4 regions of the Bacillus sp. GbtcB14 genome follow, and region 2 is predicted to be linked to each of the others. Evidence: riboswitches for the same ligand, from Rfam matches in the RefSeq annotation. Region 2 holds a riboswitch; each other region holds the start of a gene.

Region 1 (3,400 bases), on a different contig from region 2:
CGGTGGCACGGCAAATACCTATGTATGTTCATAGGATGTTTCTTTGTAAATAAGAATATGGAGTTTTTACATTTGTATTCCGTTCGTTTTATGGTATATACTGGATAATACAATGGGGTTACATAAAGGTTACAATTCTATCAAACTCAAACTTTTATATAAATATGTATAGACATTTGGAAAAGAAAAGAGTAATTTATATAGAGTAAAAAATAACTTGTAACAATTTATAAATATATTGTAAAATGATTGTAACAAAACATACATAAAAATGAAATAATACATAAAAGTAATATTGGGAAAAAGGGGAGAGTATATTGTTCCGTAAAGTAAAGGGTATATTAGTTGGGGTGTTATGTGTAGCTGTAGTGAGTGGTTGTGGTACAAAAGTAAGTGATGTTGCATTAGTAAGTGATATTGGTGGCCACACGGTAGAGGCTAAAGCAGAAGTACAGGATTCTATTAGTTTAGTTGATGGTCGAACTGGTACGGAAGTGAAAAAGTTAGATTTATCGAGTCTAGGCTATTTTGAAGATGAAGCAAAATTTAAAAAATCGGTAGAGAAGGTTGCTAAGGAAGTTGGTAAAAACGTTGACAAAAAGATGGTTCCTTCACGTTTAACATCTGACGGAAGTTGGCAAGAAGGAAAGCCTTCTTTTGAATTAATGGAAAAAGAGTTAGTAAATAAATTATTAAACGTTGGTATGTGGGATTCTTCATATCAATTACCTATTGTTGAGAAAAAACCTACCGCAACATTAAATGATGCACAAGGAAGTGGCACGGTAATTGGTAGATATGAAACGAATTTAGGTGGCTCAACAGGTGGTCGTATTGAGAATATTCGTTTGTCAGCAGCGAGCATAAATGGAGTTGTATTAGCAAAAGGAGACAGTTTCTCTTTCAATGCATTAATTGGTGATACAACGCCAGATAAAGGATATCAACTAGGAAAAGAAATTGTAGATGGTAAATTAGTAGATGGATATGGCGGTGGTGTTTGTCAAACATCATCAACATTATACAATGCAGCAGATCAAGCTGGTTTGAAAATGGTAGAGAGAACTACACATTCTAAAACAGTAGGCTATGTTCCACAAGGAAGAGATGCTACGATTGCTTATCCATACTTAGACTTAGTGTTTGAAAACACGAATGATGCACCTGTGAAACTCTATATGGGCATTCAGGGCGGAAAGTTAGTTGCTGAAGTACATAAAATGAAATAAGTATAATACTAAAGTAAAGCCATTATTTCTAAGTTTGATAGAAGTAATGGCTTTTTCAGTGCGATTAATATTACACTTCAAGATATAATGCATTTTAGCAGGAGTAAAACAGTCTTAAAAAGTATTGAATTTAATTCTTAGTTTTCCTATTGACATTATCAATAATAGAATGTATTCTTCATAATAACAACTAAATAAATGGAAAAAATTATTAGTTTTCTTATCAAGAGAGATGGAGGGACTGGCCCGATGAAATCTCAGCAACAGGCTACAAAAGTACTGTGCTAATTCCAGCAAACGTATGAAGCGTTTGGAAGATGGGGGGAAATGGATTAACATTCAACTCTTCTTATATGTGTAAGAAGAGTTTTTTGTTTAGAGAGGGGGGATAGAGTGAAGTTTGATGTAACGTATTTTTTAGAAAGTTTTCCGCAATTATTTAAGTACGTATACATAACGTTAGGGATTACTGTAGTTTCAATGATTATTTCTTTTGTTATAGGGATTGGCTTGGCGATCATAACGAAAAACAAAACGAAATTTTTATATTCTATTGCAAGAGTATATATATCTTTCTTTAGAGGAACACCTTTATTAGTTCAATTATTTGTGTTGTATTTCGGATTGCCGCAAATATCCCCGACCTTTACAGTGCTTACAGCAATGCAAGCAACTCTAATTGGGCTCAGTTTAAATAATGCTGCTTATTTGTCAGAAATTATTCGAGGCTCCTTAAATGCTGTAGAATCAGGACAAATGGATGCTTGTTTATCAGTTGGAATGACAAAGGCACAAGCTATGCGGCAGATTATCTTTCCACAAGCTATTCGTGTCGCAGTACCGTCACTTGGAAATAATTTTGTCGGATTGTTAAAAGAATCTTCATTATCTTTTGCACTTGGGGTGGCTGAAATTTTGGCGCAAGCGAAAATGCTAGCGGCACAATCGTATCGTTATATGGAAAGTTATTTAGCGGTAGCGATTGTATATTGGATTATTACAATTGTAATTAGCTGGGGACAGAAAAAATTAGAAAGGAAACTTGATGCACCGTACTTGTAAAAGGAATGGGTGATATATGTGATTGAGATAAGAGATTTGTATAAGTCTTACAAGCATAATGACGTACTAAAAGGAATCTCACTTACTGTAAATAAAGGAGAAGTGGTAGTCATTATTGGGCCTTCTGGTTCAGGTAAATCGACATTATTAAGATGTTTAAATTTATTAGAACAACCAGAGGATGGAAGGATTAGAATTGAAGATTTAGAGATTCATGCGAAGAGATTTTATAAAAAGGAAATAATAAAATTACGCCAAAAAACAGCTATGGTCTTTCAAAACTATAATTTATTTAAAAATAAAACAGCATTACAAAATATTACAACGCCATTAACAGTTGTACAGAAAAAAAGTGAAGGAGAAGCACAGAAAATAGCAAGAAATCTATTAAAACAAGTAGGTTTAGCTGATAAAGAGGCTTCTTATCCATCAATGTTATCAGGTGGACAACAGCAAAGAATAGGGATAGCTAGGGCAATGGCTTTAAATCCTGCTGTATTACTATTTGATGAACCGACTTCGGCACTCGACCCAGAATTGGTGAACGAGGTATTGCAAGTGATTAAAGATTTGGCAAGGCAGCATATAACGATGGTTATTGTTACACATGAAATGAATTTTGCGAAAGAGGTGGCAGATCGCATTATATTTATGGCTGATGGCATTGTTGTAGAGCAGGGAACGCCGGAAGAAATTTTTCGGAATCCCAAAAATGAACGCACACAAAAATTTTTACGACAACTAAATGCTTCTGAAGAAGGCAATCATTTCGTTATTTAGGAGGAAGAGTTATGAGAAAATCATCATTATTACTAACATTAGCATTAACAGTATCAGTTGGAGTTTTATCAGCTTGTGGTTCGGATAAAGCAAGCGAAAAAACAAATGAAAAAGTAGTGAAAGTTGGGACTTCCGCAGGGCGTAGCCCATTTATTTTTAAAGAAGGTGAGAAAGTAAAAGGGTTTGATGCTGAGATTATTGAAGCAGCTGCTAAAAAGGCTGGATATAAAGTGGAGTGGAATGTTTCTGATTTTGAAGGATTATTCGGTTTATTAGATTCAGGTCGTATTGATACAATAGCAAATGAATTATCCGTTTCTTCGGAAAGA
Region 2 (3,400 bases):
GACCTGCATTTGGATATGCTGACAAGTAGCCATTTTGAGGAATCGATATCATTTTAAAAGCTTCCGTCATGTGAAGTGGCCCTAGTTGGCAGTTCAATCCAACAACATTTGCACCGTAATCTAAAAGCTGTTTTAATATTTCATTTACATCATTTCCATTTTGAGTCGTACCTGCCTCATGTAACGCTAACTGAGCTACAATTGGAATATTCGTTTGTTTTCGTAACACCTGAACAGCATGAAGTAATTCAAACTCATCATAAAAAGTCTCTAATAACAGTCCATCAACCTGTTCTTCTAGTAATGCACTCGCCTGTTCCAGTAACATAAATTCTCGCTCCATATCAGTTGTCGTAACAGCTCCGATATGTTTCATACCACCAATTGTTCCTAAAATTGCATTTCTATCTGTAACAGATGCTTTCGCAATCTTCACTGCCGCTTTATTAATTTGAACAACTTGATTCTCTAAGCCATACATACGTAATTTTGCTTCATTTGCTCCGTACGTATTTGTTTGAATCACATCTGCCCCAGCAGCTACATATTGCTTATGAATCGATATAATTAAATCTGGATCAGATATATTCAATTCTTCAAAACTACTTTGCAAGCCATGTGAATGTAATAAAGTTCCAACCGCGCCATCACCTATTACAATTCCTTTTGATAATAAATCTAGTAATTTCACAAATCTCCCTCATTTCTATCAATATAAAAACCCCCTCTTCACTTTGAAGAGGGGGACATAATCGATCCTCCTCTTATCATGCAAAACATTCGTTTTGCAGGTATTAGCACCGTTTCAAACATTTCGTTTGAAGGTTGCCGGGTTTCACAGGGCCTTTCCCTCCACCGCTCTCAATAAGAGTTTGTCTTTATTATTTTATTTATGTAGCTAAAAGGAAATACGTTCCCCTTTTAACAATGTTTGTTAATTTTTTAATAAATTTAGCATGCACAAATACAAAAGTCAATGACACTTGCGGAAAAATAAAAATTATTTAAAATAAAGTTGCAATTCAATTATCTTTTGTTGTAAAGTTAAAAACATAATAAAATTTCATACGAACATTCTTATCTAGAGAGGTAGAGGGACTGGCCCTATGACGCCTCAGCAACCATTAACATTTGTTAATAAGGTGCTAATTCCAGCAAATTGTGAAAGATTTGACAGATGAGAAGAAGACTCTATTCAAACCGAAAGCCTTCTTCTTAGAAGGCTTTTTTTATTTTACATTCACTTAATTGTTAATTTAAAAAGGAGGAATTTTTAAATGTCAACTATTGAAACAAAACTAGCACAAATCGGAAACCGGAGCGAAACTACAACAGGAACTGTTAATCCACCTGTTTATTTCTCAACTGCTTATCGTCACGAAGGAATTGGTAAATCTACTGGTTTTGACTATTCACGAACTGGAAATCCAACTCGCGGCCTGTTAGAGCAGGCAATCGCAGACTTAGAATACGGTGAACAAGGTTATGCCTGTAGTTCAGGGATGGCAGCTGTTCTCCTCGTCCTTTCCCTATTCCGTTCTGGAGACGAACTTATTGTATCCGAAGATTTATACGGGGGCACTTATCGATTATTTTCTGAGCATGAAAAAAAGTGGAACGTTCGATGTAGATACGTAAATACACAATCTATTAAACAAATTGAGAAAGCTATCACAACTGAAACGAAGGCTATTTTCATAGAAACTCCGACTAACCCATTAATGCAAGTTACCGATATTGCCGCTGTCGCAACCGTAGCGAAAAGACACGGACTACTTCTTATTGTAGACAACACATTTTATACGCCTTATATACAGCAGCCATTAACAGAAGGTGCCGACATTGTGCTTCATAGCGCCACAAAATATTTAGGAGGACATAACGATGTACTAAGCGGTCTTGTCGTTGCAAAAGGAACGGAACTTTGTGAGGAAATCGCTCATTATCATAATGCCTCTGGTGCGGTTTTAAGCCCATTTGACTCATGGCTATTAATTCGCGGTATGAAAACGTTAGCGCTTCGCATGAGACAACATGAAGAAAATGCAAAAGCAGTTGTTGCTTATTTAAATAATGAAGACGGGGTGACAGATGTATTTTATCCTGGAAGAGGCGGCATGATCTCATTTCGTCTGAAAGATGAAACATGGATTAATCCCTTCTTACAATCTTTATCCTTAATTACATTTGCTGAAAGTCTTGGTGGTGTTGAAAGTCTAATGACGTATCCAGCAACGCAAACACATGCTGATATCCCAGAAGAAATCAGAACAGCAAACGGTGTATGTAATCGTCTTCTACGATTTTCCGTTGGTATTGAAAATAGTAACGATTTGATTCAAGACTTAAAGCAAGCCATTAAACTTGTAAAAGAAGGTGTAAGAATATGAGTTATTCTATAGATACACTCTTACTGCACAACCAATATAAACACGACTCGCAAACAGGAGCTGTTAACGTTCCCATCTATAACACATCAACATTCCACCAATTTGATGTAGATACATTCGGAAAATATGATTATAGCCGCTCTGGTAATCCAACTCGTGAAGCTCTTGAAGATATCATTGCTTTATTAGAAGGCGGAACAAAAGGATTTGCCTTCGCATCAGGAATTGCAGCGATTTCTACTGCATTCCTCCTTCTTTCACAAGGCGATCACGTACTCATTTCAGAAGACGTATATGGAGGCACTTATCGAATTATAACTGAAGTTCTCTCCCGTTACGGTGTTTCACATACATTTGTTGATATGACCAATTTAGAAGAAATAAAGCAAAACATTAAGCCAAATACAAAACTCTTTTATGTGGAAACGCCCTCTAATCCACTTTTAAAAGTGACAGATATTCGTGCAGTTTCTAAACTTGCAAAATCTATCGACGCCCTTACTTTTGTTGATAATACATTTTTGACACCACTATTCCAGAAACCACTTGATCTTGGGGCCGATGTCGTTCTTCATAGTGCCACAAAATTCATTGCTGGTCATAGTGATGTTACTGCCGGATTAGCGGTTGTAAAAGATACCGAACTCGCTCAAAAACTTGGATTTTTACAAAATGCATTCGGTGCTATTTTAGGTCCTCAAGACTGTTCTCTCGTACTTCGCGGCCTAAAAACATTGCATGTACGTCTTGAGCATTCAGCTGCAAACGCCAATAAAATTGCACACTATTTACAAGAGCACGCTAAAGTTCAAAATGTCTATTATCCTGGCTTACAAACACATCTTGGATTTGATATTCAACATTCACAAGCTACATCAGCCGGAGCTGTCCTATCTTTCACTTTACAATCAGAAGACGCACTCCGCCAATTTTTATCAAAAGTAAAATTACCTGTCTTTGCAGTTAGTTTAGGAGCTGTCGAATCGATTCTTTCCTACCCAGCTAAAATG
Region 3 (3,400 bases), on a different contig from region 2:
CTTCCCGGGGGAACACCTGTCGCTTGGATTATGCCAAATACAGCTGCTGAAATTGGAAAGTCTATCTCCTTATATACAATGGGACGATCAGTAAACGAGATGCATCAAGAAACCCTGCAACTGCTTTTAAGAGGCATTGGTACTTCGCAACTTTGCACTGAAGAGGAAGTTCATCAGCTTACCGCAGTTACTGGAAGTGCACCAGCTTTCCTTTATTACTTTGCTGAAAGCTTAATTGAAGCAACAAAAAGTTATGGAGTCGATGAAGCGACTGCAAAACACCTTGTCATTCAAATGATTTCCGGCTCTGCTTCTATGCTTGAACAAACGCAAGATCCAGCTAACCTCCGCGAACAAGTAACAACACCAGGTGGTTCCACAGCTGAGGGTCTCAAAGCTTTATATGAATATAATTTTTCAGAGGCAATTCAAAAAGCAGTAGAAGCAACAAACAAAAAAGCTAGGGGGAAATAATATGAATTTAACAAGTTTAAAAGACTATACAACATTACATAACGGTGTAAAAATGCCGTGGTTCGGTTTAGGTGTTTTTAAAGTAGAAGATGGTTCAGAAGTAATTGAATCTGTAAAAGCAGCAATTAAAAATGGCTACCACAGCATTGATACTGCAGCAATTTATCAAAACGAAGAAGGCGTTGGACAAGCGATCCGTGAATCAGGTGTTGCACGTGAAGAATTATTTATCACATCAAAAGTATGGAATAGCGATCAAGGGTATGAAACAACACTTCAAGCATTTGAAACTACATTAGAGAAATTAGGTCTAGAATATTTAGATTTATATTTAGTACATTGGCCTGTAAAAGGGAAATATACTGAATCATGGAAAGCATTAGAAAAACTTTATAAAGATGGCCGTGTTCGTGCTATCGGTGTGAGTAATTTCCACATTCACCACTTACAAGACGTATTTGAAATTGCTGAAATTAAGCCAATGGTCAACCAAGTGGAATATCATCCACGTTTAGCACAGGAAGAGTTACACGCTTTCTGTAAAGAACATAATATCCAGCTTGAAGCTTGGTCACCATTAATGCAAGGACAGCTACTGGACAACTCAACATTACAAAACATTGCAACAAAATATAATAAATCAACTGCACAAATTATTTTACGCTGGGATTTACAAAATGAAGTTGTAACAATCCCTAAATCTATTAAAGAACATCGCATTATTGAAAATGCAAATATATTCGATTTTGAATTAAGTGCTGATGACATGAAAGCAATTCAAGCTCTAAATGAAGATCGTCGCGTTGGTCCAGACCCAGATAACTTTAACTTCTAGTAGAAAAACCACTGCCATATGCAGTGGTTTTTCTCATTAAAGAAAACTGAAAATTTAAACTATATTTCAATCGGTTGACACTTCATTATCCAAGGTGTAAGATTTTGAATTATCAAAGAAACACAAAAATTAATAAAATTTATTCGTTTACTCATTGTATCAAGAGAGGTGGAGGGACTGGCCCTTTGAAACCTCGGCAACAGGTTCATTTTGAACACTGTGCCACTTCCTGCAAGCTTTGTGCTTGAAAGATAGAATGAGGGACTTCGTTTATATACGGGTGCATAACTTGTACGTAAAAATCCCTCTTTCTCAATATGAAAAGAGGGATTTTTTATTTTTCATTTCCCTCATCATCATCCAAACTTAATTATTTAGGAGGAAAATCAAATGAAAAAGAAGTTTGTACCCGGTATTGCATCAGTTGTAGGAGTAAGTATTTTATTAACTGGTTGCGGTAGTTATAAAAACGAAGCAAGCGGAGCAAATGCAAAAGACGAGGCACCTAGTAAACAGGTTTTAAACTTATCTTCACCTACTGAAATACGAACAATGGATACAGCTCGTGCTACAGATACTGATTCTGGTCAAGTAATGAGAAACGTATTTGAAGGTTTGTATAATCTTGGTGAAGGTAACAAACCTGTCCCTGGCGTTGCAAAATCTCATGAAGTAAGTGGCGATAAAACGAAATACACATTCCATTTACGAGATTCAAAATGGTCAAACGGCACTCCTGTCACAGCGAAAGATTTTGTCTTCGCTTGGCAAAGAGCTGTCGATCCAGCAACAGCCTCTGAATATGCATTTCTATTCTTTGATATTAAAAACGCAACAAAAATTAACAACAAAGAACTTCCAGCCGATCAACTTGGTGTAAAAGCAATTGATGACCATACGTTTGAGGTAGAATTAGAACGCCCTGTTCCGTACTTTATTAGCTTAACAGCGTTCCCAACATTTCTACCAATTAACGAGGAATTCTTTAAATCACAAGGTGATAAATACGCTTTAGAAGACAATACAATCTTATACAACGGAGCTTTTACACTAAGCGATTGGAAGCATGAGCAAAGCTTTAAATTTAAGAAAAACCCTACCTATTGGGATAAAGATACTGTCAAACTGGAAGAAATCAATTTTAACGTCGTAAAAGAAAAATCTACAGAAGTAAATTTATTCGAATCAAAACAATTAGATCGTATCAAACTAACATCTGACTTCGTTGATAAATATAAAAAAGATGCTAACTTTAAAGAACGGCCAAACGTAGGGGTACAGTTTCTACGTATGAATCAACAAAACAAAGTACTTCAAAATGTTTCTGCACGCCAAGCAATCGATCAAACAATTGATCGAAAATCCTTTGTAAATACGTTATTAAATGACGGCTCTACACCAACCTCTAGTCTCGTGCCGAAAAACTTTGCAAAAGGACCTGACGGAACAGACTTCCGTGCTGCAAACGGCGATTTAACAAAGGTTGACACAAAATCTGCTCAAGAATTATGGAAAAAGGCAAAACAAGAACTTGGGTCTGAAAAAATAACGTTAGAACTATTAACAAGTGACGGTGACCTTGAAAAGAAAACTGGTGAATTCTTAAAAGGACAACTAGAAAAGAATTTAGATGGCTTAACAGTAAATATAAAGCCGCAACCACGTAAACAACAAGTTTCACTTTTATTAAAAGGTGACTACGAAATTGGAATTGACGGCTGGAGCCCTGACTTTGCGGATCCAATTACATTCCTTGAGCTATTTACAACGAATAACCCTTACAACTTAGATCATTACTCTAATAAGGAGTTTGATGAAACAATAGCAAAAGTGAAAACGACTTTAGCCGGTGATGAAAAAGCTCGCTGGGAAGCATTACTAGCATCCGAGAAAATATTATTTAAAGACTCCGTTATCGCTCCTCTTTACCAAAAAGGCGAATCTTATTTAGAACGTTCTTATGTGAAAGGGATTGTGCAAGTAGACTTTGCAGGTCAATTAAACTTCAAATGGGCAAAAATTGAAAAATAAAGCGAAACTTTAATCAGTGGTTTTTTCTTCATCCCCCACTGATGATTAGCCCACACCAAT
Region 4 (3,400 bases), 190 kb from region 2:
GCAAATACTTTATCTGCTTGTTTCGCAGCTTGTAAATCAGTAATTGAATCTCCAATCACAATATGGAAGTCATTCGTATCACTTAATTTACGGATTAAAGATGATTTGCATAATCCGCAATGATTTTGACAATGATGATCACAAGGATGAGGCCACTTAACGGTAATGAATTCACTTGAAAAGTCTGTTTCATTACAGTAAATTTGCTCTTTTGAAATGATTCCTTGTAAGAGTGGATAGACGAAGAAATCCATTCCGCCTGATATAACGTAAAAAGAAATGTTATTTTCATTTACAAATTGTATAAATTCATGAAAACCATTACGTATTTCAGCAGTTTTTATTAAAAATTGAATCATATCATCGTGTAGACTAGTAGGTATTAATTGAAATAATTGAGAAACACCTTCTTGAATAGACAGCTCTTGTGATAAAATTCTGTTCTTTACTTCTTCGGCTTCTGGTGGTGCAAATTTTTCCATAATGGACATAATGTTATCATTATTTGTAATCGTGCCATCGAAATCACAAAATACTTGAATACTCATAATTTCACCCCATGAGAGGGATTTCCCCATATTTGTAGTGCACTGTGCAAATTTATGTCATCTACTTCATGAAGTGGTGTATTTTGCAAAGTAGCATCAATTGCAGTACGGAAAGCTTTACCGCCGCCTTGCGCCCCGCTCGGATGTCCATGTATCCCGCCGCCAGCATTAATAACAACCTCTTTACCGAAATCTCGTAAAATAAAGGGAACGAAACCAGGGTGAATACCAGCAGACGGAACAGAAAAACTCTTCTTGAAAAATGGATCGTCTTCAGTTAAATATTTCGAGATAGCAAGAGCGTCCTCTTTTTCTAGTGCAACACTTCCATATGGAGATGGGAATAATGAAAAGTCAGCGCCAGCATAACGTAATAGTTTTCCGAGTAATAATGGAGAGGAAACTCCATATAACTTGGATGCTGAGTAAGCACCACTTACAGCAGGGTGTGCCATAATAGGAACTGTGATTTCATTATCTTCTGCCAGTGATTGTAGTACATCTAGTCCGTAAGCAAATACGTTAAATAATAGAATATCAGCCCCGGCTTGCACTGCGCGTTTCGCATTTTCTTTTAAATCGAAAGTTCGACCTGTTAAATTTACGGCATATAACGTTTTATGTCCGTATGTTTCATATACGGATTGTAAAACTTCTTTTCCAGATACAATGCGTTTCGTAAGTGGTGTTAATGTATTCTCAAATAATATTTCATCATCTTTTACTATATCTACACCACCAATTGCTTGATCGCGTAATTGCGTTTTTAAATACCCAATATTTCGTCCAATCATTCCTTTAAAAATACTCATTAAAAGAGGACGCTCATGCACTTGTAGTAGGTTTCGAATACCATCTATCCCGAACTTTGGACCAGGAAAATGCTTTTTTAACTCGTCTGAAAAAGTTAAGTCGATTAATTTCACTTCGCCATCAAGAGATAGCTTTCCGAATGTAGTTGTTAAAATTGCTGGTAAGTCTGGACTGAAGTTTAATAACGGATATTCAATTTTAATAATCCCGCGTTTTACTTTTTTTCGTAAATACGAATTGGTATGTTCTTGTTCAGCTAATTCCTCAACATGAATGACGTTGCCTTTATGCTGTTTTAATTGTTCTTGCAATAAGTGTGGCAAATGAGTCCAAGATCCAATTGTTAAACCGAGTGCAATTTGCTCAGCTTTTTTTTCTAAGTTATGTGAATCATCATGGATTAAATATGTCGCTATAATTCCGCTCATTGTTAAAACCTCCTAGTTAAATAAAAAAACCTCTCAGCTAAGGAGAGGTTTTTTTACAACCAGCTCCTTATCTGTCAGCATAATGCTGCGAGAATTAGCACCGTGTCTACAATTGTAGATCGGTTGCCGGGTTTCGTCGGGCTCGTCCCTCCACCTGCTCTTGATAAGAAGTATTTAGAAATGTTTAAATTTTTAAGATAACTGAATTTTGTCAGATATTTTTCATGTTGTCAATGACTTTTTGAAAAAATTTAATTTATCAATTCGATTAATGGCTTCTTGCAATCTATCTTCTGTATGTAAGAGGCCAACGCGGACATACCCTTCGCCATGTTCACCAAATCCAACACCAGGGGCAACTGCAACATGTGCTTTTTCTAGTAAAATATCAGAAAATTGCTCAGATGTATAACCTTCTGGTACAGGAAGCCATGCAAAGAATGATCCTGTTGGAATGTCTACATCCCAGCCAATTGAGTGACAGGCTGAAATAAGAGCGTTTCTGCGAGATTCGTAACTATTTACAAGGTCTACGACGCAAGACTGTGAACTTAATAGTGCTTCACGGGCAGCATTTTGAACTGCACCAAAAATACTAACATACATATGATCTTGTAATAAGTTAATTGTTTCAATGACACTTGCATTTCCCACAGCAAAAGCAATACGCCATCCAGCCATATTGAAAGTTTTCGATAAAGTGTAAATTTCAATACCTGTATCTTTAGCGCCGTCTGCTTGCAAGAAACTAACAGGTTTTTGACCATCGAATCCAATCGCACCGTAAGCGAAATCATGAACGACTAATATATTATGTTCATTAGCAAAATGAATAGTTTCATCAAAGAAATCTTTTGATGCAGTAGCACCAGTAGGATTGTTTGGGTAATTTAAAAACATTAACTTTGCCCGCTCAGCGATAGTGTCATCAATTTTCGTATAATCCGGTAAAAAATTATTTTCTGCAAGTAGCGGCATTGTTTCAAATTGTGCTTTTGCTAAAGCAACTCCCGATAAATAATCTGGATATCCTGGATCTGGAACGAGAATGGTATCACCAGGGTTTGTAAAACAAATTGGTAATTCTACTAATCCAGCCTTTCCGCCAAACAAAATAGCAACTTCTGTTTTTGGATTTAATTCGACGCCGTATTCACGTTTATAGAATGTTGCCACAGCTTCTTTTAAACTTTCATGTCCACGAAATGGCGGGTATTTATGATGAATGGCCTTTTCAGCAGCGTCTTGTAAAGCTTTTACGATATGCTGTGGTGTTGGTTGATCTGGATTACCTTGTCCTAGATTAATAACATCGTGACCTGCTGCAACGACTTTGTTAACTTTTGCAACAAGTGAAGCAAAAAATTGTGTTGGCAATGATGTTACTATCTCAGAAGGTTGAAATAATTTCATACTTTCCACCTCTTTTGAAAGTTGTTACAATTCTAGTGACAAATGATATAATCTTTCCAGTATTTTGTAAAGAAAAAAATTAAGAATGGGGCTGACAAAATGAAAGTCGCATGTATTCAAATGGATATTGTCTTTGGAGATGTAGAAAAAAATATTGAGAATGCTAAAAATAAAATAAGTGAAGCAATGAAAGAAAGA

The links. Region 2 has a riboswitch for S-adenosylmethionine ahead of metI (cystathionine gamma-synthase/O-acetylhomoserine thiolyase). Riboswitches for the same ligand answer to the same signal wherever they lie in the genome.
Region 1: it holds a riboswitch for S-adenosylmethionine, as region 2 does, so the genes downstream of both, KVT31_RS15905 (amino acid ABC transporter permease) here and metI (cystathionine gamma-synthase/O-acetylhomoserine thiolyase) in region 2, are expected to answer to the same signal.
Region 3: it holds a riboswitch for S-adenosylmethionine, as region 2 does, so the genes downstream of both, KVT31_RS24890 (peptide ABC transporter substrate-binding protein) here and metI (cystathionine gamma-synthase/O-acetylhomoserine thiolyase) in region 2, are expected to answer to the same signal.
Region 4: it holds a riboswitch for S-adenosylmethionine, as region 2 does, so the genes downstream of both, mtnW (2,3-diketo-5-methylthiopentyl-1-phosphate enolase) here and metI (cystathionine gamma-synthase/O-acetylhomoserine thiolyase) in region 2, are expected to answer to the same signal.

Annotation. Positions count from the first base shown of each region.
Region 1 covers NZ_JAGXJT010000005.1:69,480-72,879, forward strand. The annotation lists gene KVT31_RS15900 (VanW family protein) at 318-1,229, shown strand; SAM riboswitch class I at 1,447-1,553, shown strand; gene KVT31_RS15905 (amino acid ABC transporter permease) at 1,623-2,291, shown strand; gene KVT31_RS15910 (amino acid ABC transporter ATP-binding protein) at 2,310-3,071, shown strand; gene KVT31_RS15915 (amino acid ABC transporter substrate-binding protein) at 3,083-3,400, shown strand, end outside.
Region 2 covers NZ_JAGXJT010000001.1:410,119-413,518, reverse strand. The annotation lists gene KVT31_RS02175 (bifunctional homocysteine S-methyltransferase/methylenetetrahydrofolate reductase) at 1-691, opposite strand, end outside; SAM riboswitch class I at 762-871, opposite strand; SAM riboswitch class I at 1,075-1,184, shown strand; gene metI (cystathionine gamma-synthase/O-acetylhomoserine thiolyase) at 1,278-2,390, shown strand; gene metC (cystathionine beta-lyase) at 2,387-3,400, shown strand, end outside.
Region 3 covers NZ_JAGXJT010000012.1:51,680-55,079, reverse strand. The annotation lists gene proC (pyrroline-5-carboxylate reductase) at 1-474, shown strand, start outside; gene KVT31_RS24895 (aldo/keto reductase) at 476-1,309, shown strand; SAM riboswitch class I at 1,463-1,567, shown strand; gene KVT31_RS24890 (peptide ABC transporter substrate-binding protein) at 1,700-3,340, shown strand.
Region 4 covers NZ_JAGXJT010000001.1:600,840-604,239, forward strand. The annotation lists gene KVT31_RS03280 (2-hydroxy-3-keto-5-methylthiopentenyl-1-phosphate phosphatase) at 1-548, opposite strand, end outside; gene mtnW (2,3-diketo-5-methylthiopentyl-1-phosphate enolase) at 545-1,789, opposite strand; SAM riboswitch class I at 1,854-1,959, opposite strand; gene KVT31_RS03290 (pyridoxal phosphate-dependent aminotransferase) at 2,012-3,202, opposite strand; gene KVT31_RS03295 (carbon-nitrogen family hydrolase) at 3,302-3,400, shown strand, end outside.